DNA from 2 places in the Providencia sp. PROV003 genome. Region 2 is predicted to be linked to the other one. Evidence: riboswitches for the same ligand, from Rfam matches in the RefSeq annotation. Region 2 holds a riboswitch; the other holds the start of a gene.

What was found. A riboswitch is a leader RNA that binds a small molecule or an ion and turns the genes downstream of it on or off. The one in region 2 is predicted to bind thiamine pyrophosphate.
Region 1: it holds a riboswitch for thiamine pyrophosphate, as region 2 does, so the genes downstream of both, thiC (phosphomethylpyrimidine synthase ThiC) here and thiB (thiamine ABC transporter substrate binding subunit) in region 2, are expected to answer to the same signal.

Annotation. Positions count from the first base shown of each region.
Region 1 is NZ_CP096369.1:292,715-308,508, forward strand. It holds gene hemE (uroporphyrinogen decarboxylase) at 1-197, opposite strand, end outside; gene nudC (NAD(+) diphosphatase) at 290-1,081, opposite strand; gene M1F14_RS01205 (ABC transporter substrate-binding protein) at 1,325-2,377, shown strand; gene M1F14_RS01210 (alkaline phosphatase family protein) at 2,410-3,231, shown strand; gene M1F14_RS01215 (ABC transporter permease subunit) at 3,224-4,126, shown strand; gene M1F14_RS01220 (ABC transporter permease) at 4,170-4,943, shown strand; gene M1F14_RS01225 (ABC transporter ATP-binding protein) at 4,943-5,959, shown strand; gene M1F14_RS01230 (HAD family phosphatase) at 5,978-6,640, shown strand; gene M1F14_RS01235 (hypothetical protein) at 6,851-8,890, shown strand; gene M1F14_RS01240 (hypothetical protein) at 8,944-10,170, shown strand; TPP riboswitch at 10,353-10,465, shown strand; gene thiC (phosphomethylpyrimidine synthase ThiC) at 10,607-12,580, shown strand; gene thiE (thiamine phosphate synthase) at 12,564-13,229, shown strand; gene M1F14_RS01255 (HesA/MoeB/ThiF family protein) at 13,300-14,058, shown strand; gene thiS (sulfur carrier protein ThiS) at 14,046-14,246, shown strand; gene M1F14_RS01265 (thiazole synthase) at 14,249-15,019, shown strand; gene thiH (2-iminoacetate synthase ThiH) at 15,016-15,794, shown strand, end outside.
Region 2 is NZ_CP096369.1:1,703,746-1,719,539, forward strand. It holds gene M1F14_RS07835 (DNA polymerase II) at 1-1,067, opposite strand, end outside; gene thiQ (thiamine ABC transporter ATP-binding protein ThiQ) at 1,130-1,840, opposite strand; gene thiP (thiamine/thiamine pyrophosphate ABC transporter permease ThiP) at 1,833-3,437, opposite strand; gene thiB (thiamine ABC transporter substrate binding subunit) at 3,413-4,417, opposite strand; TPP riboswitch at 4,470-4,567, opposite strand; gene rppH (RNA pyrophosphohydrolase) at 4,680-5,213, shown strand; gene ptsP (phosphoenolpyruvate--protein phosphotransferase) at 5,217-7,463, shown strand; gene lgt (prolipoprotein diacylglyceryl transferase) at 7,699-8,595, shown strand; gene M1F14_RS07870 (thymidylate synthase) at 8,705-9,556, shown strand; gene M1F14_RS07875 (prepilin-type N-terminal cleavage/methylation domain-containing protein) at 9,873-10,358, shown strand; gene M1F14_RS07880 (prepilin peptidase-dependent protein) at 10,352-10,969, shown strand; gene M1F14_RS07885 (DUF2509 family protein) at 10,969-11,412, shown strand; gene M1F14_RS07890 (prepilin-type N-terminal cleavage/methylation domain-containing protein) at 11,409-11,795, shown strand; gene recC (exodeoxyribonuclease V subunit gamma) at 11,773-15,147, shown strand; gene ptrA (pitrilysin) at 15,165-15,794, shown strand, end outside.

The sequences.
Region 1 (15,794 bases), 1.4 Mb from region 2:
CGACGTAATGGTTGTAACGTAACTTCACAAGCCAACTCTGTGTTCTTACACAAAGCAATAAAATCACCAGCTTCAGCACGTGTTGCTTTATATTCAGGCAGGTAACGCCCCGCTTGACGCATCATCCATACAGGGGTTACATCTACAGGCTGACGTAGCAAAGCACGTAGATAGCGGTCATTTTTTAACTCAGTCATTATTTACTCCATTATTATAAGTGGCCGCCGCAAATGGCTAAAAGCGAATATACCTATTGTAACATGTAAAAAGTAACATTATCAGCGCAGTACTATTTACTTATTTCATATTCCTGTTGGCGGCATAGCGCTACCGTGTCTTCAATCAAGCGCCTTGCAATTGTATCCCCCGGAGGGATAAGCGGTAATTCATTGTAATGATACCAATTTGCACTCACTAATTCTTTTGGATCAACTTGGATTTCACCACTTTCATAATCTGCTAAAAACCCCATCATTAATGAATGAGGAAAAGGCCATGGCTGCGAAGATACATAACGAATGTTTTTTATCTTTATATTACTTTCTTCCATGACTTCGCGGGCTACAGCTTCTTCTAATGTTTCTCCCACCTCAACAAAACCAGCAAGTACAGTAAATAATGGGTTTTGTGAGTGTCGTCGGTGCTGGGCTAAGAGAATATGATCATCACGGCGGATCCCGACAATAATGCAAGGCGCAATTTGTGGGTAATATCGCTCATGGCAATGGTCGCATAAGCACGCCCATTCGGTGCTACTATGGCGCATCGCGGTACCACAATATCCACAATAACGATGTGAGCGATAAAATTCAGCGAGTTGCACCCCGCGTCCGGCTAAACGAAATAACCCCTCATCTTGGGAAGCGACTAAGCGTGGAGAGGCCATATCCGATGGCATTTTTTCCGCAATTAACCAAACAATTTCACCTTGCCACTCACCAATTGGTGTCGCTATTTTTCCAATTAATGAATAGTCCTTAGCCGTTCCTCTAGGAATATCCCCACGAGGTAGCCATAAGCGACCAGCGAAACAGACGAACCACCAGCCACTTTCTGTTCCTACTAATGTTAATTTATCCATTTTTAGTATCTTTCGTTAATTTGTATATTGATAAAAACGAGACAATTATTCACACAATACACTTCTTTTAAAGAATGTCATTCAAACGTTTGTTTCATCTTTTTTCATCACTAATTTTGACACTTTTTAGACGAACCATTCCATAAAATGTCTAAAAAGTGTCACAAAAAGGTCAACTGTCTGTCACCTGTTAAAATTAGGATGCTAGGTAACCAATACGGCTCCTCAAGAGTGAGAACAAAGATGAAAGCAATTGTACCGGCAATTTTCCTATCACTAACAACCTCCAGCGTGGCATTTGCCTCAGATGCTAACCTAACAGAATTAATCAATGCCGCGAAAAAAGAAGGCCAAGTTTATAGTGTAGGCATGCCTGATACTTGGGCAAATTGGAAAGGCACTTGGCAGGATTTAGCTTCTCAATATGGTTTAAAACACCAAGATACCGATATGAGCTCGGCGCAAGAAATAGCGAAATTTGCTGCTGAGAAAAATAATGCCACTGCCGATATCGGTGATGTGGGCGCAACTTTTGGGCCAGTTGCGGTGTTAAAAGGGGTCACCCAACCCTATAAACCAACTACTTGGTCACAGATCCCCGATTGGGCAAAAGATAAAGATGGTCATTGGGCGTTGGCCTATACCGGCTCCATCGCTTTTATGATTAACAATGAGTTAGTCAAAGATGCACCAAAGAGCTGGGATGATTTGCTAAAAGGTAAATATAAAGTCACCGTTGGTGATGTCGGGATTGCTGCACAAGCAAATAATGCCGTTCTAGCTGCTGCATTTGCTCGTGGTGGTAACGAAAATAACCTAAAACCTGCCATTGAATTTTTTGCCGAACTGGCAAAACAAAAACGTCTATCCGTTAATGACCCAACCGTAGCTAATATTGAAAAAGGTGAAGTCGAAGTTGGGATCTTGTGGGACTTTAATGCCTTGAATTATCGTGATCAGATCAACCGCGATCGCTTTACTGTCGTGATCCCATCTGATGGTTCTGTGATTTCCGGCTACACCACTATTATTAATAAATACGCGAAAAACCCAAATGCAGCAAAACTAGCCCGTGAGTTTATTTTCAGTGATAAAGGGCAAATTAACCTTGCCGAAGGCTACGCTCGCCCAATTCGCGCACAATATCTAACTTTACCAGCAGATATTCAAGCTAAGTTACTACCAGAAGAACAATACAAAAATGTTCAGCCAATCAAAGATGCTGATGGTTGGGAAAAATCCTCTCGCAATTTACCGAAAATGTGGCAACAGCAAGTGCTAATCCACCAGCAGTAATCTAATCATTTGATTTTAGGAATAAAAGTCTGATGTCTGATAAAGTCATACTTGTTGTCCTAGACGGTTTAAATTATTCAGTAGCCCATCATTGCATGGGCTATCTCAATGGTCTTATCAAAGCCGACAGCGCAACACTATACAAGTTGGAATGCGAACTCCCTTCAATGTCCCGCCCACTGTACGAATGTATTTTAACGGGAGTTCCCCCCGTTAAAAGCGGTATTGTGAATAATGATATCGTACGGTTATCAAATTTCGATAGTATTTTCTCCCTCGCTCGTCTTGCTGGTAAAACTACGGCAGCAGCAGCTTATTACTGGGTTAGTGAACTATATAACCGAGCACCATTCGTTGCTGTTCGTGACCGCTTTACTCAAAATGAATTGCTACCTATTCAATATGGCTGTTTTTACCAAGCAGACCATTACCCTGATGACCACTTATTTATGGATGCCGAGTATCTTCGCAACCAATTTTCCCCTGATTTTTTATTAATTCATCCAATGAATATTGATGATACTGGGCATAAATTTGGTTTTGATTCTTCTCAATATCGCAATGCAGCACGTCATGCGGATATCATCCTGTCAAATTATATTCCCGAGTGGATCAAGCACGGTTATCAAATCCTCATTACTAGCGATCATGGTATGAATAACGACCGCAGCCATGGTGGCACGTTACCAGAAGAATGCTCAGTACCACTGTTTGTTATTGGTTCAAAATTTTCACACCAACCTTGTGATATAGAACAAACTGCCATCTGTGGCACTGTTTGCCGTTTACTTGGCGTGGACCCTATCGATAAATCAGTTTGTGAATCCCTATTACAAGGAGAAAATCATGGCTGATATTATCGCCCCCTGTGAGCAGGCTAACCAACAACAGGGAAAAATAGCCATGTTAAAAAAACGATTATCTCGTTTTCATTGGCATGCCTCACTATTGCTACTGCCATTTATCATACTATTTTGCTTATTCCAGATAGCCCCTATGGTTTGGGTACTAGTGAATAGTTTTATTTATGAAGAAACTTGGTCACTAGGTAACTATCTCGAAGCTTTTAGTAATGACTTTTATCTGCAAGCTTTCGAAAATACCTTATGGCTTTCTGTCATTTGTAGCGTGATAGGCTTATTTATCGCCAGTATAACCGCCTTTTCCATCTATAAAATGCAGGGAAAAGTACGCCGGATTATGATTTCTTTCACCACTATGGCAAGTAACTTTAGTGGTGTCCCACTTGCCTTCGCCTTTATTATTATTCTGGGATTTAATGGCGCTATCACTCTACAACTTAAAGCATGGGGGATTATTGAAGACTTCAATATTTACAGTGCGAGTGGCTTGATGCTGCTGTATATCTATTTCCAAATCCCATTAGGTATTTTATTACTTTATCCTGCATTTGATGCTTTAAAACCTGAATGGGAAGATGCCGCAAAAACGATGGGCGCCAGTAAGCTAACATACTGGCTAAAAGTTGCGATTCCGGTGCTTTCTCCCGCTTTACTTGGCACATTTATTATTTTGATTGCGAACGCGATGGGGGCATATGCCAGTACTTATGCACTGACAAGTGGTAATTACAACCTTGTGACTATTCGTATCGCCAGTTTAGTCTCTGGCGATTTGTTCTTAGAACCCAATATGGCCGCTGCATTATCTATGTTGCTTATTACTATTTTGGGGTTCATTACTGCAATCCATCACTGGTTAATAAAACGGAGCTACCATGCAAAGTAACTCTGCTATTGGCTCTGCTAACATACATAATCCCCATTCCAAAATGTGGGTTCATAAACTGATATTAATTAGTGTTGCTAGTCTACTAGCCCTACCTATATTAGCGACTTTTCTTTACTCAATTGCCAGTTCATGGGGCGCAACGGTGCTACCCGATGCTCTATCCATAAAATGGTATCTGCAATTGTGGCAAGACCCGCGCTTTTTAATGGCGTTTGGTCGCTCACTCATTATTTGTTTTGGCACATTGCTAGTAAGTACGCTAGTCATTTTACCGATGACTTTCGCGGTATTTTATCGTTTTCCAAAACTCAAAGGTTTAATGGATTTATTGGTCATTTTACCTTTTGCTATTCCTCCCGTGGTGTCCTCTGTCGGTTTACTGCAAATTTTTGCAGATGAGCCATTTATGATAGTCGGCACACCGTGGGTCCTCATTGGTACCTATTTCACTATCACTTTACCTTTTATGTATCGGGCACTCGCCAATAGCTTCCAAGGTATTCATTTACATGACTTAATGGATGCGGCTCATTTACTTGGTGCCAGTAGTTTTAAAGCGTTCATGATGATAGTGCTACCTAATATTCGTAAAGGTATGTTGGTTTCATTATTAATTTCATTTTCTTTTTTAATGGGTGAGTTTGTGTTTGCCAATATTTTGGTGGGAACACGCTATGAAACCTTGCAAATCTACCTTTTCAATATGCGCCAAACGAGTGGGCATTTCACTTCTGCACTCGTGATGTCTTATTTTCTGTTTACATTATTGCTGACATGGTTAGCAATGCGGTTAAATCGTTCAGGAGATGAATGATGAGTTATGTTATTGCTGATAATTTAACGAAGTCCTTTGGTTCAAACAATGTATTTTCTGATATCCAATTTACGATTGAAAAAGGCGAGTTTATTACTTTATTAGGGCCTAGTGGCTGCGGGAAGTCGACACTGTTACGTTGCATTGCAGGGCTTGAACAGCTCAACCATGGTGAACTTTACATTAATCGTAAAAATGTTACACAACAAGCTGCACAACAGCGTGGTGTCGGAATGGTATTTCAAAGTTATGCTTTATTCCCCAATATGACTGTGGCTGAAAATATTTCGTTTGGTTTAAAAATGCGTAAGGTCGATAGTAACGATAGAGTCAAAGCCGTTGCTGAGGTAATTGAAATGGTGGAATTACAAGGCAAAGAACAGCAATATCCACATCAATTATCTGGAGGTCAGCGCCAACGCGTTGCCTTAGCGAGAGCCTTGGTCATGAAGCCACAAATTTTGTTACTTGATGAGCCATTATCTGCACTTGATGCACGTATTCGTAAGCGTTTACGCCAACAAATTCGCCATATTCAGCGTGAATTAGGTTTAACCACCATTTTTGTTACCCACGATCAAGATGAAGCCATGATCATGTCAGACCGAATTTTTCTGATGAATAAAGGGCAAATAGTACAAAGTGATAGCGCAGAAAATATTTATACTCAGCCAGCTAACGAGTTTGTTGCGCGCTTTATGGGTCATTACAACCTTGTTGATTCGGAAAAAGCAAATGCAATACTAGGCCTTAACTTGCAAGGGTTACTCGCGATTCGACCTGAGTCGATTTATGTCAAAGAATCGGGTCGTCAATACGGTGAACATATATCGCACCCTGTTGATGCTATTATTGTAGATCACCAATTACTGGGGAATATTATTCGTTATAATGTAAATACGCCTGTCGGGGTCATGACTGTCGATTTACTCAATCGCTCATCAGAGCGTTTATTCGAGCCAGGTACTCACCTTGAATTAATGTTTAATAAAAACGAAATTCGCGCACTTAGCTAATAATTAGATAGGAATATAATGCAAAACCAATTAGCCATTTTCGACTTGGATGATACCTTAATTCAAGGAGATAGCAGCGTACTGTGGACACAATATCTGTGGGATAAGCAAATTATCCGCGACCCACAATTTGTAGAAGCAGATAAAGCCATGATGGCGCAATATAATGCAGGCACATTAGATATGCCAACTTACTTACGCTTTAACCTACAAACTCTCGCCAATGTAAAAGTTGAGCAAGTAGATATCTGGTTGGACGATTTTGTACAAACCGTGATTTTACCGCGGATCTACCCTGAAGCGATTAGAACGATCGCAAATTATCGAGCAAAAGGTTTGCCAATTATTGTGATCTCCGCAACGGTGGCCTTTATCGTGAAAAAAATTGCAGATCAATTAAATGCAGATGTCGCAATGGGGATCGATATCAAACAAAAAGATGGCTGCTACACCAGAGAGATCGACGGCGTTCCAACCTTTAAAGAGGGCAAAGTCAAACGCCTGTTAGCTTGGGTTCGCCACCAGCCAATTACTGATGCCTACATTTATTTCTATACTGACTCAGCTAATGACCTGCCAATGTGCCAATTTGCTGACGAAACCTTTATCGTCAACGGTGACTCTCGTTTGCAACAAGCTGCTACGGAATATAACTGGCCACAATATACTTGGCACTTATGACTTATAAAAAATAACCCCTTGGGAATAGTGTTAGAGACTCTAAAATATAACGAGTATGATATGCAGACTGTACAACTTTTATTTTACTCACACTATTTCCTGTATCAGATCAGAATCTGATTACAGAAAATTTGTTCTGCCTTTTCGAAAGAAATAGCTTTTCCGCTAATAGACAATGTCCTCCTATTCACAATACCCATTGAGGACAAAATGCCAAATATTAACAACACTCACTTACTACATGCCAATACTGACTATATTATTACATTAGCGCAGGCAGATACTGATGATGGTATTAAGAATTTTTTTATTGATAACCATACAAATACGGCTTATCAATTAGTTTCATTGAAAAACCGTGAAATCCAGTTTCATCAAACAGCCCCATCAATATTAGATACCTTAAAAAAAAATGGTTCTCTTCTAGCAAACAGGATGGTTCACGTTAACCTTTCAGAATTAATTCAAGGTATTAATTTAACGGGTAATTCAAGCTTAACTACAAACCCAAATTTCACGAAATTAATTCTTAGCCAATATAATACTGTTATTACACAGCCCAATAGATTCAAAGCTATCTCTGAATTAAGTCAAGTTGAAAAAAACCAATACCAACAACTCACAAGATCAACTGATACCGCACAACTCCGAGCCGCTTTACTCTCGCTCATTGATGATGAGGTAAAAGGTGAGCTGAATATAATGGCCAAAGAATGGGGGATGTATGGCGTGTCTGCTTGTGAAGTTGATAAGAAAAGCTATGCCCTATTCAAGGAATTCTATGACGAAAAAATGAAGGAACATGCCGTCTGTAAGGATGACTACAAAAAACTCGACTTTGCTACCCAAAACATCAAAACCGCCATTACAGACCCCCGCTGCCTTAATGCTAAATTAACCCCACTTCAAATATTCAAAGCAGCCTATCAGTTAGGTGATATTCCTGCCGTTTCTAACTTTCGTTTTATGTTCAACCCTGCAAGTAAAGACGATGGCAAATACCGCGAGTGGATGTATCACTTTGATAATAGTAATTATGCTGCTGAATTTAAGCTGATCACCACGCGCACTGCAAATAGCCTTGAAGCAAATACCGAACAATGCTTAGCCGCATTTCCATATGATACAGAAAGTACAATCCGCTTTACGAAAAACGAAGCCGCCACCAAATTCCCAACAATGGACAACCTACAGCATGAGTTTAGCCATGTTCCAGGTGCGCACTATACTGTTATTCGCAACCCCAATAATACAACACCGATTGAAACTGGCATTCGCACTGAAATGATTGTCCACCACCGTTCTGCTAGCGGTCAAAATGAAACCCAATCACGAGATGCTGAATTGATGACATTTCATGGTACAGAACGCTGCCAACCTTTTCTTTCAATACAAGAGCTTGCGAGTGCACCACACCTGACATCACTACAACGCTTTGTATTAGGTGGATTCATTGATACTGACCCCAACGAATTTATTGACAAGTTAAGGGAGGAGAAAGAGACCTTAAACGCACAAGTCAAACAAAGCATTCAACATCAGCATTTCGTCCCTTTAGATAACATTACTGTTGCTAAATTCAGTGAACAAGGCATACAAGTCACTAATCAATCATTATTTAATAAACAAGTGTCAACCTATGATAATTTACCCGAAGTATTAGATAAAATTCCCAAACTGAAACTTGACCACCCATTAACTGAGCAACAAAAAACGGTTCTCGCGATAGTCCCTTTGCTAATGAATTACGACCAAAATGCAGAACTGAAACCTGACTGTTCTGAAAATAAAGCGTTTCCCGCAAGAACACAGCTAAGAGAGCGCACTAAAGAAGCTTTTACAAAACCGCTCCTACGTGACCTACCTAATATAACGTTTCACGATCCCGCCGATCACTTAATAGCGAATCAACATATTATTCAGTTGGCCAAAGATATTCAGCAGTTTTACCAAGATGTGGTTCAATCCCTGACGATATCCAATACCGAGCCAAAACAAATTGCCTTATATGAAAGCCGAGCGGCACTAGCGGAAGAATATATCAGCCAGTTTGATAAACGAGCGACATACCCTGAGACTCATCAGGTATTAGCATTATTTACTTATTATATGATTGAAGATTTAAAATCAGACTCTGAGCTTCAACGTAACAACCAAGCGCTATTCCATAAAATTGAAGCCCAACAGCGCCCTTTATTACAACATTTTGCCAGTCACCGCTTACTCAACGACATGCTCTCGGATGGCTAATGCAAGTCAAGCCCTCAGCCGACCCAATGATGTAATATAGGAAATACATTAATATGATGAACCATGATTACCGTACGATGATTGCCCAGTTTACAAGTCTTCCCCCAGATAATACCCAGCCATACACGGCTAGACTCTCCATTGAGAGACCTTCTAGTGAATATATTCAATTAGATGCTGTACCCGGAAGCAGTTCGAGTAGTATAGAAAAAATGACACATCCATTAGCGGGGAGCCATAAATCGACAGAGATGTCCCCCTATATGATATCGTTACTCGGCGACCAAGCAAGCTTACGCTTTGCTGAAAAAGTGTTTCAATCGCCAAAACAGCGCCTGTTCGACCAATGGGGAATAGATAATACATGCCAAAGCTATACTGATAAATGTACTCAGCTAGATACCATTGTTCGTTTTTACTTTCGTGATCAACAGTCACAATTAAAAAAGATTGAGCTAAATGGCCAACCATTTATTGAACAACAGCCAACCAAACCTTATTTTCTTGGTCAGAAAGTTATAACCCCTGATTTTACAATCCATAGAGCACAAGAACAGCAACAGAAAAACACGTTATTACAGAGTAAAACGCGTGATGATTGTGCCTTATACTTTAATAAACAGCCTATCCTTGACCTGCAAACCTATAATGATCAGGTATACAAGCAAGAATCCCAAATACGTCAGGGCAATAATTTTTTAAATGAAGCTAAGTATTTTATTCCTATGGTGGAATACCTGACTCATTTTGGTCAAATAAAAGATCTCTTAGTACAAAATTCGCTAGAGTGTAGTAGTGACGAAAATACCCCTCATTTTCAATTTATTCCGCATGATGTGAAGTTACCGCTGTTACAGCAAAAAACATTGCCCTCTGACAATGAAAAATATAAATGGGTGGATTGGTTTTTACCAACGCTATGCATTGAAATGGATAGCGCAAAAGTTGACTGGCAGGAACAAACCTTATTAATCCAAGACTTTTGCCAAAAATTATCAGTCGAAAAACATATTAGTACGACATCAGTGTTCCAACATTTGGGGGATAGGCAAGTCAATATGTATTTAATATTCAAAAACGATGAGTTTCGACTCACGCCAGAGCAACTTAAGCAATCACCGGGCTGGCTTGAATCCTGTGGGGTATTTATTACGGATACGCCAAAAGCAACATTATTTACTCATCAAGGCGCAGAACAATACTACGCACCTTATGGTGAGCTAGAAATAGATAAGCAACAAATATTGGCTGCCCTTGAACAACATATTAATTATAACTGACCACTTACTTTAGACTTGGTTCCTCTAAACTAATCACTATCCACTTCCTCTAAATTATTCAAGTAAGAAGCAGGCGGCAAGCGAGGGTATTCCAAGGAGCATACATCAGCATGTGACTTGGATAGCCGAGTGCAGCCAACGCACTTATCGCTTGAAGAATGACGAGGAAGGCTTATACTGATTAATTCTTGTCGGAGTGCCTAGTATGTGAAAACATCAGGCTGAGACCGTTAATTCGGGATCCGCGGAACCTGATCGGGTTAATACCCGCGAAGGGAACAAGAGTAATCATTTAGCGCAATTATCACTGCCTTGTAAGGTGATAAATTAGCCGCAATATCTTTTTATTACTCCTCCGAACTCCTGACAAGCAACTTTCTTTCGATAAACCCGCTACACAAAACTGTGATAGCCGAGACAATGTCAGGAAATTGCTATGTCCAATAATACACAACAAAACGTCATCCCTACTGCAGACTTATCGCCACAAGCGGCACCGGCACGTACACGTAAAGCTCAAAGAGATGCAGCAGAAAACTTTATTAATACAGTTTCTGGCGTATCATTCCCTAACTCTAAACGCATTTATTTACAAGGTTCTAGAGAAGATATCCAAGTCCCTATGAGAGAAATTCAACTCTCTCAAACTTTAATTGGGGGTGATAAAGACAACCCACAATTTGAAGATAACGAACCTGTTCCTATCTATGACACTTCTGGCCCATACGGCGACCCAGCTTCTGAGTTAAATGTCCACATAGGCTTAAAAAAAATTCGAGCCCCTTGGATAAACGAACGAGCAGATACCATTACCGTAGAAAGCTTAAGCTCAGACTTCACACAACAACGCTTAGCAGATGCAGGCCTTGATCATCTCCGCTTTAACAACCGCCCTAAACCATTAAAAGCGCAAAATAATAAATGTGTAACCCAATTACATTATGCGCGCAAAGGGATAATTACCCCAGAAATGGAGTTTATTGCTATTCGTGAAAATATGGGCCGCGAACGTATTCGCGGCGAAGTGTTATTACAACAACACCCTGGACAGGCTTTTGGGGCAAATTTGCCCGAAAATATTACACCTGAGTTTGTCCGCCAAGAAGTGGCGGCTGGTCGAGCAATTATTCCTGCGAATATTAACCACCCAGAATCTGAACCCATGATAATCGGTCGCAACTTCTTAGTTAAAGTGAATGCGAATATCGGTAACTCATCCGTGACTTCATCTATCGAAGAAGAGGTGGAAAAACTGATTTGGTCAACCCGCTGGGGGGCTGATACCGTTATGGACCTATCAACTGGGCGTTATATTCACGAAACTCGCGAATGGATTTTACGCAATAGCCCTGTGCCTATCGGGACGGTTCCTATTTATCAAGCGCTCGAAAAAGTAAATGGTGTAGCTGAAAACCTAACTTGGGAAATGTTCCGCGATACCCTGCTAGAGCAAGCCGAACAAGGTGTTGACTACTTTACCATCCATGCGGGAGTGCTACTACGTTATGTACCAATGACGGCTAAACGCCTTACGGGAATTGTCTCTCGCGGTGGCTCTATCATGGCAAAATGGTGCTTATCTCATCACCAAGAAAACTTCCTATACGAAAACTTCCGCGAAATCTGTGAAATTTGTGCCGCTTATGACGTTTCCTTGTCATTAGGCGATGGCTTACGTCCAGGATCAATCCAAGATGCGAACGACGAAGCACAATTTGCTGAACTTCATACCCTTGGCGAGCTGACCAAAATTGCATGGGAATATGACGTCCAAGTAATGATCGAAGGCCCAGGTCACGTCCCGATGCAAATGATCCGCCGCAACATGACGGAAGAATTGGAACATTGTCACGAAGCCCCATTCTATACCTTAGGACCACTCACGACAGATATAGCTCCGGGTTACGACCACTTTACCTCGGGTATTGGTGCAGCAATGATCGGCTGGTTTGGCTGTGCGATGCTTTGTTATGTAACACCTAAAGAACACTTAGGGTTGCCTAATAAAGACGATGTAAAACAAGGGCTAATCACCTATAAAATTGCCGCCCATGCCGCTGACCTTGCCAAAGGCCATCCCGGAGCACAAATTCGAGATAACGCCATGTCTAAAGCGCGTTTCGAATTCCGTTGGGAAGACCAATTCAATTTAGCACTTGACCCTGAAACCGCACGCAAATACCACGATGAAACCTTGCCACAAGCATCTGGAAAAATTGCGCATTTCTGTTCAATGTGTGGGCCGAAATTCTGCTCAATGAAGATTTCCCAAGAGGTCCGCGACTATGCCGCTAAAAAAGAAGCTGGCATGGAACAAATGTCCGAAGCATTTCGCGCACATGGCAGTGAGCTTTACCATGGTGCTGAAATCGTCAATGCAGAGGTGACTAATAATGAAAAAATCGCCTAGCGCTGTCACTATTCCTAGTACACCTTTTCCAGCTACCGAAAAATACCTCGGGCTTTATCCTGTTGTCGATTCGGTTGAATGGATTGAACGCCTGCTCAATGCAGGTGTTTCCACCATCCAATTGCGCATCAAGGATAAAACTGATGAAGAAGTACGCGATGATATTCAACAAGCAATTGCCTTAGGGAAAAAGCATAACGCCCGGTTATTTATCAATGATTACTGGCAATTAGCCGTTGAATTAGGAGCCTACGGCGTACACTTAGGCCAAGAAGACTTAGAAACCACGGACTTATTGGCAATTCATCAAGCAGGCCTTCGATTAGGCATTTCAACCCATGATGAACATGAACTCACCATCGCAAAATCAGTGCGCCCTTCCTATATTGCGATGGGACATATATTTCCAACACAGACCAAAGAGATGCCATCTTCCCCTCAAGGATTGGAAACATTAAGGCAAATGGTTGCTGCAACACCTGACTACCCAACCGTCGCAATCGGGGGAATTTCTATCGACAGAGTTCCTGCAGTGCTTGCAACCGGCGTCGGTAGTGTTGCCCTCGTGAGCGCAATTACGCTGGCTGACGATTGGTTAGCCGCAACACAGACACTGTTAGATTTAGTTGAAAACAAGCGTTTATATTAATACTTGATAATCATGGAGTTATTGCGATTTCTCGTAATTTCTCCATGATGATAACTCGAAAGGATCTATCATGTTGAGTGACCAAGAATTTATGCGTTACAGCCGCCAGCTCTTACTCGAAGATATCAGCCCTGAAGGTCAGCAAAAGCTCAAAAATAGCAAAGTGCTGATTGTTGGATTAGGGGGATTAGGTTCACCTGCCTCTCTCTATTTAACTGGGGCTGGTGTAGGGGAACTATGGCTAGCCGACCATGATGACTTACATGTATCTAATTTACAAAGGCAGGTTTTATACGATAGTGACGATATTTCGCTATCAAAAGCTCAGTTAGCAGCCAATAGACTCAACCAGCTCAATCCGCTGGTAAAAACACATGTCATAGCCCAACAACTTGATGTTAAAAGCTTAATTCCATTAGCTGAGCAAGTCGATCTTGTCCTTGATTGTTGTGACAATATGGCGACCCGCCATGCAGTCAATGCCGCCTGTGTTATGACAAGTACTCCTCTCGTTAGTGGTAGTGCTGTTGGGTTTGGTGGGCAACTGATGGTGCTCGAACCGCCATTTCGTTCAGGCTGTTATGCATGCCTCTACCCTGAACAAAGCGAACCGGAACGTAACTGCCGCACCGCCGGTGTCCTAGGCCCTGTCGTCGGTGTTATTGGCACATTACAAGCATTAGAAGCCATAAAACTCCTTGTCGGCCTTCCTTCCTCTTTGAGCGGTAAGTTGCGGTTATTCGATGGCAAGCAGCAGCTCTGGAACACATTGCAACTCTCTCCATCCTCGCAATGCCCAATCTGTAGGGAGGAAATATGCATATCATAATTAACGACCAACCCATGGATTTTGATGCACCGCTTACTGTCAATCAATTGTTTGCCGCTCTTCAACGACAAACAACAGGAACCGCACTTGCCATTAACCAAGTGATTATTCCTAAAAGTCAGTGGGATTCTCATGTCATCAATGACCAAGACAATATCTTGTTATTTCAAGCTATCGCTGGGGGCTAATGATGTTAAAAATTGCAGATTTTACTTTTCAATCACGTCTGTTTACTGGAACAGGCAAATTTGCCAGCGCGAGCCTGATGCAAGATGCTATTCAAGCCTCAGGGAGCCAATTAGTGACTATGGCAATGAAACGTATTGATTTACGTGGAAAAAATGATGGTATCTTACAGCCACTTCAAGAACTTGGCGTAAAACTATTACCCAATACCTCTGGAGCAAAAAACGCACAGGAAGCCATTTTTGCCGCACAACTCGCCCGTGAAGCATTAGGCACTAACTGGGTTAAACTCGAAATTCACCCTGATATGCGTTATTTGCTACCAGACCCAATTGAGACCTTATTGGCCGCAGAACAATTAGTTAAAGAAGGCTTCGTCGTTCTACCTTATTGCAGTGCAGATCCCGTACTTTGCCGACGCCTTGAAGAAGTCGGTTGTGCTGCAGTTATGCCGCTAGGTGCACCTATTGGCACCAATAAAGGCTTAGCTACGAAAGAAATGTTACGCATTATTATCGAACAAGCTACTGTGCCTGTTGTAGTAGATGCAGGGATTGGTGCTCCCAGCCATGCGGCAGAAGCTATCGAAATGGGGGCCGACGCGGTCTTAGTCAATACGGCAATTGCTGTCGCTAAACAGCCGGTCTTAATGGCAAAAGCCTTCAAGCTCGCCGTCGAAGCCGCTGAACTTGCTTACCAAAGCGGGTTAGCTGCGCCTCAACAACAGGCTCAAGCATCTAGCCCATTAACCAGTTTCTTGGGAGCATTATCATGATCCCGAGTTTCAAAGAACGCTTAGAAACACTGAATTGGGATGATATTACACTGCGTATTAACAGCAAAACGTCTCATGATGTGGAACGGGCTTTAGCCAATGATGTGCTCACACTCGACGACTTTATGGCATTGCTATCGCCTGCTGCGCAGCCTTTCATTGAAACGATGGCGCAAAGAGCACAAATGCTGACTCGTCAACGCTTCGGCCATGCAGTTGGGTTTTACGTCCCACTTTATTTATCGAATTTATGTGCAAATGACTGTACTTATTGTGGTTTTTCAATGAGTAATAAAATAAAGCGTAAAACCTTAAATGATAATGAGATAATTAATGAATGCGAAACCATCCGTAAAATTGGCTTTGATAGCTTATTATTAGTCACAGGTGAGCACCAAAATAAAGTCGGAATGGATTATTTTCGTCATACACTCCCAATTATTCGCCAATACTTTAGCTCGTTAATGATGGAAGTACAGCCATTGCACACTGACGAATATAAGGAATTGAAATCATTGGGGCTTGACGGGGTAATGGTCTACCAAGAAACCTACCATGAACCGACCTACCAATTACATCACCTAAAAGGTAAAAAACAGGATTTTCACTGGCGTTTAGCAACACCTGAGCGCTTAGGGGAAGCGGGTATCGATAAAATTGGCTTGGGCGCTTTGATTGGTTTATCAAATAGTTGGCGTACTGACTGTTATATGGTGGCTGAGCATCTACTGTATTTACAACAATATTACTGGCAGAGCCGCTATTCTATCTCATT
Region 2 (15,794 bases):
TCTTGCAAGAATGCCATTAAATCTGTTTTTGCAAAGATGCGATGCACTAAAATGCAGTCTTGAATATTGTAGTGAGCCAAAGCGGGTTTATCATGGGCGAAGCGGCGGTTAATTTCATCCATTCTGTCGTATGGAGTATCAATCGCTTTACCTTCACCAAGCAATTCTTGGGCAACAAATTCTAAGCTAAATGACGAAAAGCTCCAAGTGGCTGCTTTTAAGGCATCAATGCCATCAATAATTAACCGGCCTTCAGCGGAAGCGAAAAATACCCCTTGTTTAAAACCATGTTCCCGCCATTCGAGTTTTTTACCTTGCCGGCCAAGTAATAGTGGAATGCCATAACGCTCAGCATGTTTTTGTAAAACTTGTAGGTCGAATTGGATTAAGTTCCAGCCGATAATGGCATCAGGGTCGTATTGTTTCAGCCATTCATTAAGTTTCTCAATTAATTGAGGCCGGCTATTCACATAGACTAGGCGGTGATCCCCCCCTCGCGCTGGCCCTTGAACTGGGCCTAACATAAATACGACGTTGTCATTGCACCCTGATAAGCCGATTGAATATAGCTCACCATGTTGGCTCGTTTCTATATCAAGAGATACTGCTTTGATAGCGGGACGATAACCTTCACAGGGTTTAAGTTGATACTCACCTTGTTGAGTCTGAGAAAACCAGACTGGCGCAGTAATAAAGCGCTCCATTAAGTAGCGTTCACAAGGGCGAATGTCTGTTTCTAATAATTCGACGCCTAATTCACTGCAATTTTTGCTGAGATTTTGTAATTGGCGGTATTGATGACAATAAATGGCATACACTTTTTCCCGTTGAAAATCGGCCAATTCAACCCGCCGATAGGTGACATTAGGTTGGCTATCTAGCAAAGGCTTTACAATAGAAAGTTTAGATTCGGGTAAAAAACCAATCGCTTTTTGATAAGGAATAGTAATTTTTTGAGGGCGTGTGTCGGTAAGCAACCAATAAGTGACCTCGACACCTTGACGGGTGTCTCGCCAGTGGCGGCTAAGAATAAAGCCTTTTTCTGCGGAGGTCATAAGTTGAGACATTTAGCTACTCGCGTGACAAAATATCCTATAAATATACGCGAATAGTGTGAATTTATACAGTATTAATTGTGAGTTCGTGTCGAGATGTTAAGTAAGGTTGAGGCAGGACTTTTACCCTGCAATAACTGTTGAGTCGTACCATCGTAGGCAATCACACCATCAGCAATGACCAATGAGCGTGGTGCTATTTGTAGCGCATCATCAATATTATGTGAAACCATTAATAAGGTGATTGATTTTTCTTCACAAACTGATTTAAGCAACAAGAGCATTTCACTGCGTAGGGCAGGGTCTAAAGCAGAAAAGGGCTCATCAAGCAGTAAGATTGGTTGATTGCGGATAAGGCAACGGGCAAGGGCAGCACGCTGACGCTGCCCTCCGGAAAGCTGTGCTGGTAATCTATCTAAACAATCGCGCAGGCTAACATGATCAGCCATCAGCTCTACTTGTTGCATTTGTGCTTGAGTAAGCCGCAAGCTAGGGTGTAGCCCCAAACCAATATTTTGCCTAACGGTTAAATGTGCAAATAAATTATTTTCTTGAAATAACATGGAAACAGGGCGTTTTGCAGGGGGGGTAAAGGTATGGTTTTCGCCATTTAATTCAATAGCCCCAGTTTTAGCAAATTGAAACCCACTGATTAAACTTAATAACGTACTTTTCCCTGCGCCACTGGGCCCCATAATAGCGACGCATTCCCCTGATTTTACTGAAAAATCAAATAACATAGTTAGGTTATCGTATTGGTAGTTCAGTTGGGTCAGTTTAATCATAATGTTTTCCTGAAATGCGTTCTAGCAAGCTAAATAAGCAAAAACAGAGCAGTAATAGTAACATCGCAGTGACTGCACCATCATTTGTTCGATAAGCACCAATTTGTTGATACAGGTAATAAGGCAGGGTAAGGAAGTTTTCATTACCAAATAAGGCGACAACACCGAAATCACCGATGGAAATAACACAAGCGAATGCGAGAGCTTGTGCAATAGTTTTGCGTAATGCTTTTAATTCAATGATTTTAAAGCGGTTGATGCCTGAAAGACCCAATGACTGGCATAAAGGATTATAACGTTCTGCCATATCCCGCATAGGGTTTTCGAGAACCTTTAATGCGTAAGGAATAGCGAGTAAGGCATTTGTCATAATAACTAAAGGGTAGGGTGTTTCTGGTAACCCAATCGTTTCATTGAAAAAAATGAAGAAGCCTGTTGCTAATACGATCCCTGGCATAGCCAGAATAATTAGCCCACTCAGTTCGATAGCTTGACCAAGGCGTAAGGCTTGACGTAAACGCAATTCACGGCTGCTCCATAGCAGCATTAAGGTCAATATAACGCAAACAAAGCCGGCACATAGAGCGATGAATAAGGAAGTGCTGGTGGCTTGCCAAAGCGCTGATTGTTGTAAAACAGACCAAAGTTGCCCATTTAAGCCATCTAAAATAACGGCTAAAAGCGGGGGGAGTAGCAATAGCATGGCCGCAATGATAAACAATGCATCACGAATACGGCGAAACCAATTATCTGTTGGGTCAACCCATTGAGCTTGTTGACTAAAACCAACTGAAAATAAACCATTAATTTTTTGGCAAATAAACATCAGGCCGACACAGAAAAAAAGCTGGATAAGCGCTAAAATAGCGGCTCTTCCTAAGTCAAAATCGTAGTTGAGTGCTTGGTAAATCGCGAGTTCAATGGTTGTGGCAGCGGGGCCACCGCCGAGGGCAAGAACTGTAGCAAAACTGGCAAAGCACAACATAAAAATTAAGGCTGCAGTAGGCAGAATTTGCCGACGCAAATAAGGCCATTCTAAAATCGTAAATTGCCGCCATTCATTAAACCTAAGTTGTGCAGCAATTTGCCGCTGCTCAATAGCTATATTTTCTAATGATTGTAATAGCATACGAGTAGCTAGGGGCATATTAAAGAATATGTGAGCCAACAGGATGCCTTTTAAGCCATAAGGGGAGAATTGGTAGTTGATACCGAATAATTGGGCTAATTTTCCTAACCAACCAGTTTGCCCATAGACCGATAAAATACCAAATACTGCAACTAAAACTGGTAATACTAAAGTCATCGCACACAAACGTAGGAATAAAGTTCTTCCTACAAAGCGGCGGCGATAAAGGGCTCTAGCCAAAAAAATAGCAGGGGTCACCGAAAGAACGGCAGATAAAAAAGCCTGCCAGAAGGTGAAGCCAATCACATGCCATAAATAGCTATCGCTAATAATTTCATTAATCGATACTTCAGGCGCGAAAAACCAAAGTGCACCAAGACTAAGAAGTGCAACAGTGATTAATAAGCCGGAGGCGAGTGCCCCCGGCAGTAAGGACTGATTCATTAACGACTGACGGCGGCTTGCCATAAACGAGTCCATGTCTGACGTTGTTTGGCAACTTCTTGTGAACTAAATTGCAGCGCCTTATTAGGGAGTGGTAATTGGTTATACACTTCAGGTAATGGGGTATCAATAACCGGATACATCCAGTTTGTGGTTGGTAATGTATCTTGGAATTCAGGTGTTAAAATAAACTGTAAGAATTGCTTAGCTAGTTCAGGTTGAGGGCTGTTTTTAAGCCTTGCTGCCACCTCAACTTGCATATAGTGGCCTTCGCTAAATAATGCCGCTGCATAATTGTCTTTTTTATCATTTAGCATTTGATAACCGGGAGATGAAGTATAACTTAGGACAAAGTCACCTTCCCCTTTTAAAAACAAACCGTAAGCTTCACTCCAGCCTTTAGTGACCGTTAACGTTTTAGCCGCCATTTTTTGCCATGCATCGGCAGATTTATCACCATATAATTTTTCTATCCATAGCATTAACCCAAGCCCTGGCGTACTGGTGCGTGGGTCTTGGTAAATAATTTTCCAATTATTATCGCTAGTTAGCAGATCATCCATACTGGTTGGTGGTTGTTTTATTTTATTTGTGTCGTATATGAATGCGAAATAGCCATAATCATAAGGAATAAAGGTTGAGCTATCCCATTCAATAGGCAGTTTTAAGGCGTTGGTATTGATGTCAGCGGGTGCGAATAAACCTGTTTTTTCCGCAGAATCTAACAAGTTGTTATCTAAGCCTAAAATGACGTCAGCTTTACTTTTTTTGCCTTCCATTCTTAGGCGATTGAGTAAAGCAACACCATCACCCAATGCGACTATTTTTAAATCACAGTCACACTGTGCTTCAAAATTCTTCTTAATCTGTGGGCCCGGCCCCCACTGCGCAGCAAAGGAATCATAGGTATAGACAGTGAGTGTAGGTTTTTCGGCCCAAGCGAGTTGGCTAAAACTAAGTGCACTAAGCGTAAAAACTGATGCTATAATTTTGTTTTTTAACATGCTTTTTCCTGCGCTAAAAAGATAGTGACACAGGATTTGAGGGGAAACCGATGCATATCGGTAGCTCAAATCCCTACGCCGGTATTAACCGGATCAGGTTCTACGGGTTATTTCTCAGCCTAAACATATTTGGCACCCCGTTGAGACGTTCACTATTGTAGAGACTTCAGACATATCTGCAAACTGTATTGATATAGGTTTACCAGTTTGGGTATGTGTGAAACAATTAGGCATCTTTCAAATTTGGTTATTGAGGTAGTCTGTGATTGATGATGATGGCTACCGCCCGAATGTAGGAATTGTAATTTGTAATCGGCAAGGGCAAGTTCTATGGGCCCGCCGCTATGGTCAGCATTCCTGGCAGTTTCCTCAAGGAGGCATCAATCCAGGGGAATCGCCAGAACAGGCGATGTATCGTGAGTTATACGAAGAAGTCGGGCTACAGCGTAAAGATGTCAGGTTATTGGCATCTACCCGTAATTGGTTACGTTACAAATTACCCAAGCGTTTGGTGCGTTGGGATACAAAACCTGTTTGTATCGGGCAGAAACAGCGTTGGTTTTTACTTCAACTTCAATGCAATGATGCAGATATAAACGTGCAGCGCAGTAAATCGCCAGAATTTGATGGCTGGCGATGGGTCAGTTATTGGTATCCTGTCAGGCAGGTAGTTTCTTTCAAGCGGGAAGTTTATCGCCGTGTGATGAAAGAGTTTGCGCCAGTTGTTATGCCTCTACAGGAACAAAAATTACCGCAACGGCCTGTTTTTAATAATCGTAGGCGTGGGGCAAAGTAGCCGATGTTGATGCGTTTACGTGACATTGTCGAAAAAGTTGCTATGGCAACTAGTTTGGCAGATGCACTAGAAATATTGGTGAATGAAACTTGCAAAGCGATGCGGACGGATGTTTGTTCAATTTACTTAGCTGATCACCCTCGCCAATGTTATTACTTAATGGCAACCCGCGGGTTAAAAAAACCTAGCGGGATTGCTATACGCCTTGGTTTTGATGAAGGCGTGGTTGGCGCTGTCGGGCGTCAATCTGAAATGCTCAATTTGGCTGATATCCGCGAGCACCCCCAATATAAATTCCTTCCTCAACTCAAAGAAGAACAGCTCAAAGCTTTTTTAGGTGTACCTGTGGTCTATCGGCGTCAACTATTAGGCGTTCTCGTCGTGCAACAGAGAGAGAAAAGGCTATTTAACGAAACTGAAGAATCTTTCATGGTGACGTTGTCGATGCAACTCGCGGTGATCCTATCGCAAGCTCAAACAAAAGGTGTTTTTGGGCAATATCGACAAAATAGAATTAAAGCCATACCCGTCTCACAGGGGATTTCAATGGCTTATGGTTGGCAAGATAACTCTCAGCCATCTTTTGAAAGTATCAGTCAAGCTAGTGCTATTGATATTGAAGGGGAAAAACAGCGCCTTATTACTGCCTTAGAAAGTGCAACTGCGGAATGCCGTCGTATTAGTAAACGTTTTATGGCTAGCTCTGCAAAAGAAAGCGCTGCAATATTTGATCTTTATAATCACTTGTTAAGTGATCCTCAACTTAAAAAACATCTCTTTGCAGCTATTGAAGATAAAGCAACCGCAGAATGGGCCGTAAAAACAGTCATTGAAAATTATGTCGAGCAATTTTCTCGCTTACGTGATCTGTACTTAAGAGAGCGAGGCGCAGACCTGAAAGCGTTAGGCCAGCGTTTATTATTCCACCTTGATGACTCATTAACACTGAACGAACAGTGGCCAGAACGTTTTATTTTAGTTGCGGATGAACTCAGTGCTAGCGTACTTGCTGAATTACCGATTGAGCAACTAATGGGTGTAATAGTGCGTGATGGGGCAACACACTCACACTCTGCTATTTTGATCCGCGCAATGGGGATACCTGCGATTATGGGGGCAGATATTGAGCCTTCGTTATTGCACAATCGCCATTTAATTTTAGATGGTTATCGTGGTGAAGTATTCATTGAGCCGGAAAACCTGATTATTCAGGAATATCAGCAAATCATTGAGGAAGAAAATGTTATTAGCCGATTGGCGGAAGGCACCCTTGAGCAAGATGCAACACTGAAAGATGGTGAACAGGTCTGTATTTATCTCAATGCAGGTTTAAGCCCCCGTTATGAGCAACAAATTAATACTGGTGTTGATGGTATTGGCTTATATCGTACTGAACTTCCTTTTATGCTACATAATGGGTTTCCTTCAGAAGATGAACAAAAACAGCTGTATAAGGAAGTACTACAACTGTTTCCCTCAAAGCCTGTGGTACTAAGAACTTTGGATATTGGTGCAGATAAACAGTTACCTTATATGCCAATTAGTGAAGAGAACCCGAGCTTAGGTTGGCGAGGGATCCGGATCATGCTAGACCAGCCAGAAATATTTTTGATCCAATTAAGGGCGATGCTGCGAGCTAACGCGCTTTCAGGCAATTTGCGTATTTTATTGCCGATGGTAACCAGTATAAATGAAATTGATGAAGCTATTGTCTTGATCAAAAGAGCAAAAGAAGAAGTGAGCCTGTTGCTAGGAACACCTATCAATATGCCGCAAATAGGGGTAATGCTGGAAGTTCCCTCCCTATTATTTTTACTACCAGAAATAAAAAAGCGGGTTGATTTTATTTCGATTGGTACCAATGACTTTACACAATATTTACTTGCTGTTGACCGCAACAACACACATGTGGCGGCACTATATGATAATCTTCATCCCGCGGTTGTGCGTTTTTTAGCGAAAGTGAGTGAAGAATGTCAACGTATTCAGCTGCCTGTATGTGTTTGCGGTGAAATGGCGGGGCAGCCACTTAGTGCCATGATATTGATTGCGCTGGGGTATCGTTCTTTAAGTATGAGCGGGCGTAGCGTTCCTCGTATGAAATACTTAATCCGTCAGCTAGACCCAGCCTTGATGTCTGAGCTAGTGCCAAAACTATTGGCCGCAGAAACCTGTGATAGCATCAGACAGGAGGCAAGTGAGTTTATGGAGAAACATCGTTTAGGTGGCTTTGTACGTGGTGGAATTTAATTCAGTCATCATGTCTGGACTAACGTCAATGATGAGTGCCTCTCTGCTATTGGCGCTTATGAAGCCAAGGGAGCGCTATTTTAATTAAGTGTTTAAATTAGGTGGGAGCAAATAATTTTGAGTATAAATTACTATACTTTTTATTGTATGCTTTCGTGTGCTTCGAATAAATTGAAGTCTATTGAATATTTTATAGCCGATGACTGATTGGCTTAATTATTAAAAGTGGGGAACGATGAGTAACAGCTACTTAGCATTTCCGGAAATTGATCCTGTTATGTTCTCAATTGGGCCAGTATCGCTGCACTGGTATGGTTTTATGTACCTTGTGGGTTTTGTTTTTGCACTATGGTTGGCTGGGCGACGTGCTGCAAAGCCTAATAGTGGATGGACAAAAAATGAGGTTGAAAATTTACTCTATGTTGGGTTCGTAGGTGTATTCGTCGGTGGCCGACTTGGTTACGTTTTCTTTTATAATCTTCCTGTTTTTCTTGATGATCCCCTTTATCTGTTTAAAGTTTGGGATGGCGGGATGTCATTCCATGGCGGTTTAATTGGTGTAATATGCGCCATGATGTGGTTTGCCCACCGTACACGCCGCCGTTTTTTACAAGTTTCAGACTTTGTTGCTCCATTGATCCCATTTGGTTTAGGTATGGGCCGTATAGGTAACTTTATTAATGGGGAGCTATGGGGACGAGTGACACTGGATACGCCATGGGCATTTTTATTCCCTCATTCGCGCAGTGAAGATATTCAACTTGCAGCCCAAGACCCGTCATTATTACCTATTCTTGAACAGTATGGTGTGCTACCAAGGCACCCGTCTCAGCTCTATGAGATGTTCTTAGAAGGTATTGTCCTATTCCTTATTCTTAATTTATTTGTTCGTAAACCTCGCCCAATGGGGAGTGTTTCCGGGCTATTTTTAATTGGTTATGGTGCATTTAGGATCATAGTTGAGTTCTTTAGGCAACCAGATGCCCAATTAGGGTTATTTAGTGGGATCAGTATGGGGCAAATTCTATCAGTCCCAATGATTATTGTTGGTATTTTGATGATTGTATGGGCTTATAAATATGGTAAAAACATCCCAGCACACAAGCCATTAAAAGAGCCTAAAAACAGTTAATTAACCCGATTGTAAGGGCTAGCTGTACACCTTAAAACGACTCTTTTATTAAAGGAAAAGGGTAGGGGGCTAGCTAGCCACTTAAGTTATTTTGAATAAGAGAGTGACTATGAAGCCGTATCTTGAGTTATGCCAACGTATTATTGATAAAGGACAGTGGGTTGAAAACGAGCGGACAGGTGTTCGCTGCTTAACGGTTATCAATGCTGACCTTGAATACGATGTTGGCAATAACCAGTTTCCTTTGATTACGACTCGTAAAAGCTTTTATAAGGCTGCAATTGCTGAGCTCCTTGGGTATCTACGCGGTTATGATAATGCAGCTCAATTCCGCGAAATTGGTTGCAATACTTGGAATGCTAATGCCAATGAAAACCAAGCATGGTTAAATAACCCCCATCGTAAAGGGGAAGATGACATGGGGCGAGTATATGGTGTTCAAGGTCGCTCATGGCAACGTCCCGATGGTACGTATTTAGACCAACTGAAAAAAGTCGTTAATAATTTAAAAAATGGCATTGATGACCGCGCGGAAATCATCACTTTTTATAACCCCGGCGAATTTGAAATGGGTTGCCTGCGTCCTTGTATGCACACTCATACGTTTTCACTGTTAGGTGACACCCTTTATTTGACATCCTATCAACGTAGTTGTGATGTTCCGCTTGGTCTTAATTTTAATCAAGTTCAATGCTTTGTTTTACTTGCATTAATGGCTCGTATTACTGGTCATAAAGCAGGTAAGGCTTACCATAAAATTGTAAACGCACATATTTACGAAAATCAGTTGCCTTTAATGCGAGATGTTCAGCTAAAACGTGAACCTTTTGCGTCTCCTTCATTGGTCATTAACCCTCAAATTAAGTCATTGGATGATATTGAAACTTGGGTAACCACAAATGATTTTACTTTGGAAGGGTACCAATGCCATGAAGCAATTAAATACCCTTTCACTGTGTAATAAATAAATTGTTTGATAGCTAAGGTGGCCTGAAAGTAAAAGTCACCTTAGTGTTTTTATTCGTGCATACCACATTTCCCTCCTTTGGTTGTTTCTATCCTTTCGTTGAATCCAATCTTGTCTGGCAATCAAAATTTTTTCTTGTGTTTATTTCTACATGACTACTTTTTTGCGAAAAGCTTCGCAAACATGGCTAAACATTGTGTGAATTCCATATGAGGTTGCGAAGCTCTACGCAAGATGGATCAACCTAACTCGCTATATAGTTTTTTTTCGCCAATATCCACTTTGTGTATAAAACATGGAAGAAAAGGCGATGAAACAGAAGCAAAGTCATACCCAACATGGGTTCACTTTAATTGAAATCCTCTCAGTGTTATTTATTTGTTCTTTAACAACTTTATCTGGTATGCATCAGTGGAAACAGCATCTAGAAAAGCAACGGTTAATTGATGCTGCAAGGCAACTATCTGAGTTTATTTATAGTCATATGATGGAAGGTGTTTACTTAAATAGGCATCAGTTGTTATCAATCAAGATTGGTAAGGAGGGCTGGGGGATATCTGTAAAGGATGCGAATACCCGCCAAGAAATAGGGAAAATAACAGCGGATAAGTATCAAGGAATTGAACTTATTAGGGCTAGTCGTCACTCAGTCGATTTATATGGCAAGCAAGGTACAAGCCGCGCGTTTAGCTTCGAATTAAGAAATAAAGATACTGATATTTCTATTTATATTTCGGCCTTAGGGCGGATTAGGGCTTGCAGTAAGAAAAATATTGTTGGGTTACCCAAATGTTAAACAGGGCTAGCATTGATGGAAATAAAACACCAGATAAAAACCAAGGTGGTTTTACATTAATTGAAATGTTAATAGCAATAGTAATAAGTAGCTTTGTATGTGTTGCTGCTATGAATAGTATCCCCGCCATTTTTAAGCAAACTTATCGCGCTTATTTCCAATATCAACTTGATAGAGAAGTTAGGCAGGTCTTGCTGAATATGGAAAAAGACTTCAGGCGTATTGGTTACTGTAGCAGTGCTCATTGTACTGGTGAGCCAATAAAAATTAGTGCTAAGTTCCTGAGTAAAATTAATAACTCGTGCATAATTTTTGCTTATGACCAAGACCTGTCTGGGCAGTGGGAAAATATTAAATCAAAAAAGACAGAGACTGATTATTTTAGCTATCGTTTTAATGGTGAGAAATTAGAATCTAACCGAAATGTTAGAAACTGTGATGGAACTCGTTGGCAATCATTGTTCGACCCTAATGTTGTTAAGGTCAAACGGCTATCGTTCAATTTGTTGAAAAACAAGCGAATATTAGAAGTGTTTTTAGCAGTAGAAACTCGGTTGTTACCTAATCAAGTATTTAATTACCAGTTTGCTGTATTTCTTAGGAATCTATAATGGGGCTAATAAAGCAGCAAAATGGGAGTGTCGCTTTAGTGATGGTGGTTGTGCTAATGACCATGGGGTTGATACTCATTAAATCACTGCATTTTTACCAAGAGCGGGCTTTCGAAGAATGGCGCAAAGAAGTTCGGTATTTTAGCGGGTTTAATCGAGCAGAATCGGCACTTGCTTGGGGAGCTACACTATTGTGGGATATCCATTCACGTAACTATAAAACTTGGTTTTGCCAGCAAAATACAAACCGGAAATGGAAAACTTGCCTAAAACATTACAAAGGTTCAAATTTTATTTTATCGGGGCAAAGTGATTATCAGTTTGGTTTAGAAATAAAAGTTTATCGTTGGGTTATATTGGATGTTAATAAGCAGCAAGTTATACCGCGTTCGAAGGGCTGGTTAGACTATTGCCCTGTGACAAAAAAAGGGTTTTGCCAGTGAAAATAGAACAGCAAGGCTTTGCATTAATACAATCAATCATTGCAACCGCAGTTTTTGCTATCTTATTAATAGCTTTGCTAAACTATACGCAATATATCGTATTGAATTTTAATCAATTATATAAAGATTCAACGGCGGTAAGGGTCTTGCATAGTCGATTAGAAAAGCAGGGGGCAGTCGGTGATGAAACCTATTCTGAGGAAATCTCTTCCATTGGGGCGGTTTTACGTTACCCTGAATGGAAAATAGAGCAAACTCTTACGCACCCTGTTAAATATTGTACAGAGTCGATGGCTTCACTACTAATTTCAAGGCAGCGATTTTCGTTAAGCCGCTGGTACTGCTCAATAGGAGAGCATCATGTTTCAGGTTTATCATTCTAATCAATTAGATTTATTAAAAGAGTTAATTGCTCATTTAATGAAAAATGAACCACTTCCTCACCCTTTTGAGCAAGAAATTATTTTGGTGCAAAGCCCTGGTATGTCTCAGTGGCTACAAATCGAGTTAGCAAAGCAATTTGGCATTGCTGCAAATATTAATTATCCATTGCCAGCAACATTTATTTGGGACATGTTTAGGCGGGTACTCCCTGATATTCCTAAAGAAAGTGCATATACGAAACAAGCAATGACATGGAAATTGATGACAATATTGCCAACCGTGATTGATGAAGAAGATTTTGAACCTTTAAGGCATTATCTTCAGCAAGATACAGACAAACGCAAGCTGCATCAGCTTGCAGGGAGAATTGCTGATTTATTTGACCAGTATTTAGTTTATCGTCCTCAATGGATTGAAAAATGGCAGCAAAATGAAGAGATTGAAGGGTTAAGCTCGAATCAATTATGGCAAAAGCGCTTGTGGCAATGCCTTGTTGATTATTCAAACGAATTAAAGCAACCGCCTTGGCACAGGGCAAATTTATACCAAAGCTTCATTAATAAGCTGTTAGAAGTGCCTGATTTAGGAAAAATGCTACCAAAACGTATTTTTATTTGTGGCATTTCATCACTTCCACCTACGTATTTGCAGGCTCTTAATGCTATTGCAGAACATACGGACGTTCATTTAATGTTTAATAACCCCTGCCGCTATTATTGGGGGGATATTCAAAGTGCATCATTTTTAGCTAAGTTACAACAGCGTAAGCTACGTCATTATCTTGATAAACATGAAATTTCTCGGTTTAAGGCCGAAGAACATAGCCCGACCTTATTTAATGAAAATGGTGAGCAAAATATTGCTAACCCATTGTTAGCGTCGTGGGGGAAACTTGGTAGAGACAATTTATATTTTATTGCCCAACTTGATAACGCCAATGAAATTTCTGCGTATGTAGATACAAAGCGTGCAAATTTATTAGAAAATATACAGCAAGATATCTTAGATCTGGAAAATCATGCACAGCTAGGAACAACATTAGAAAGTTATGAAACGAGTTCAGGCAAACGTCCAATAAGTGAGCTGGATGAATCTATAACATTTCATTCGTGCCATAGTGCGCAGCGGGAAGTTGAAGTATTACAAGACCGGTTATTAGCACTTTTTGAGCAAGATCCGACATTAACTCCGCGTGATATTATTGTGATGGTTGCGGATATCGATAGCTACGCACCTTATATTCAGGCTGTTTTTGGTAATACGGCATCCTCTCGCTATATTCCATTTTCAATTTCAGATAGAAAAGCACTACAAGCTCACCCAATCTTACAAGCATTTATTACGCTACTCGATTTACCTCAAAGCCGTTTTTCGACGGAACAGGTGCTTTCTTTGCTTGAAGTCTCCTCTTTTTCCCGCCGATTTGGGATCGATGAAGGCGAGTTAAGTTTATTGCGTCGATGGGTTAATGAATCGGGGATCCGCTGGGGGCTTGATGATGATAATGTACGCTCTTTTGCTCTCCCTGTTATTGGCCAGAATACTTGGGAATTTGGCTTAAGCAGGATGTTGCTTGGTTATGCAATGGATAGCCGAAATGGTCCTTGGAATGGTATTTTACCATATGATGAATGTAGTGGATTAGCCGCGCAACTTGCTGGCAAACTCGCATTATTAATAAATACATTAAGGGAATGGCGAACCTTATTAGAGCAAGAACGTGCACTGAGTGAATGGAAGGAGCTTTGTCAGCCATTACTGGATAGCTGTTTTATGGTTGATAGCGAAACTGAGTTGGTATTAACGTTATTAACAGAACAATGGCATCAAATTATTGATAATGCGATAACATCAGGATACGACAAGCTCATTCCACTTCGTTTAATCCGTGATGAACTCTCAGTGCGTTTTGATGACGAGAAGATAAGCCAGCGTTTTTTAGCAGGTTCGGTTAACTTTTGTACTTTGATGCCAATGCGCTCAGTCCCATTTAAAGTTGTTTGCTTATTAGGCATGAATGATGGTGCTTATCCTAGAAATATTCCACCGCTAGGCTTTGATTTAATGGCTGAAAAATCAGTCCGAGGGGATAGAAAACGGAGGGACGATGACCGTTATCTATTTTTAGAGGCATTGAACTCAGCAGCTAAACAACTCTATATTAGTTATATAGGGCTATCTATTCGTGATAATCAACCTTGTAATCCATCAGTATTAGTGACGGAATTGCTTGATTATATTTGCCAAAGTTTTTGTTTGGTAGGCGATGAGTCGCTTACCATCGATGAAAGTGCTAAGCGTTTAAATCAAAGGTTAGTTATTCAACATAATAGAGTACCATTCGCAAAAGAAAATTTCCTCCCTAAAACACCTTACCAAAGCTTTGCTAGTGAGTGGTTACTCGCAGCAAAAACAGCCAATAGAGTTGATGAACCATTTTGCTCTGTACTTGAAACTCGAGAATCTATTACGGATATTTCTCTCGAACAATTGTTACGATTTTATCGTCACCCAATTCGGGCGTTTTTCCAACAACGGTTAAAAGTGCATTTTTCAATTGAAGAAACAGAGTTGCCAGAAGAAGAGCCATTTACCCTTGGTCGGTTACAACGTTATAAAATTAATGATCAAATTTTAGATTTGCTTGTCAAAGATGAAAGCCCAGATCCATTTTATTTCGCTTTGAAAGCTTCAGGTCAGTTACCGGCTAAGCAATTTGGCCAGCTTTTTTGGGAGCAGCAGTTAACTGAGATTTTACCATTAGCTGAAAAGGTTAAAGAATATGACAGGCAACTTTTTGACTACCCTATTGATTTTGAAATAAATAGGGTAAAAATTACTGGGGTACTTAAAAATGTTCACGAGACAGGTTTATTACGCTATCGACCAGCTTACTTAACCGCTAATGATGGGGTCCAGTTATGGATTGAGCATTTATTATTTAACTCGCAAATTGGTGAAGGGGACAGCCTATCACTAGGTAGGGATAATAGTATTTGGCAATTTTCATCTATTAGCAAAGAGGATGCCTTGGGGTATCTACAAGACCTAATAACAGGGTACTGTGAGGGTTTTGATTCGCCCCTAATCCTTCTAAATCAAAGTGGTTGGAATTGGATAACGGCTTGTTTTGATAAAAAGACAAAGCAGTATGATTTTTCAAATGAAGAAACACAACAAAAAGCACTGTCGGCTTTGCTTCAAAGTTTGCAAGGAAGCCAAATGAAAAAAGGTGAGATGGAAGATGATTATGTGTTGCGAGCATGCAGAAATATTGATAGCGCTATGATCCAATCGCTTTTATTAAACACTCAGCGGTTCTTATTGCCGATGACAAAATACTTGAAATAACGGGAGAGCACCATAGGATGCAACATTTATCCAAAAAAATCGCTCATTTGTTCTTATTATTCACCATCTTGGTGTGTGGTAGTGCATTAGCAGCGCAACCACTCTGGGAATTACTACCAGAAACGATTAATAAGAGTGAAAGTGATCCTAGGGAATATAAAGCAATAAAACTAAGCAATGACATGACTGTCTTGTTGGTTTCAGATGCCAAAGCAACGAAATCGCTAGCTGCTGTATCGATACCTGTTGGTAGTATTGAAAACCCAGATAGCCAGTTAGGGCTAGCTCATTATTTAGAGCACATGGTCTTAATGGGGTCTAAAAAATACCCAGAGCCAAGTAGTTTCTCGGAGTTTTTACAAAAGCATGGTGGCAGCCACAATGCGAGTACCGCACCTCACCGTACTGCGTATTATTTTGAAGTTGAAAATGGGGCATTGCAGGAAGCGACAGATAGACTAGCTAATGCTTTAGCAGAACCACTTTTAGACCCTATAAATGCCGATAGAGAACGTAATGCGGTCAATGCAGAGCTTACAATGGCGCGTTCTCGTGATGGCATGCGTCTATGGCAAGTGCGCTCGGAAACATTAAATCCCCAACACCCAAATTCACGCTTTTCTGGGGGGAATCTTGATACATTAAAA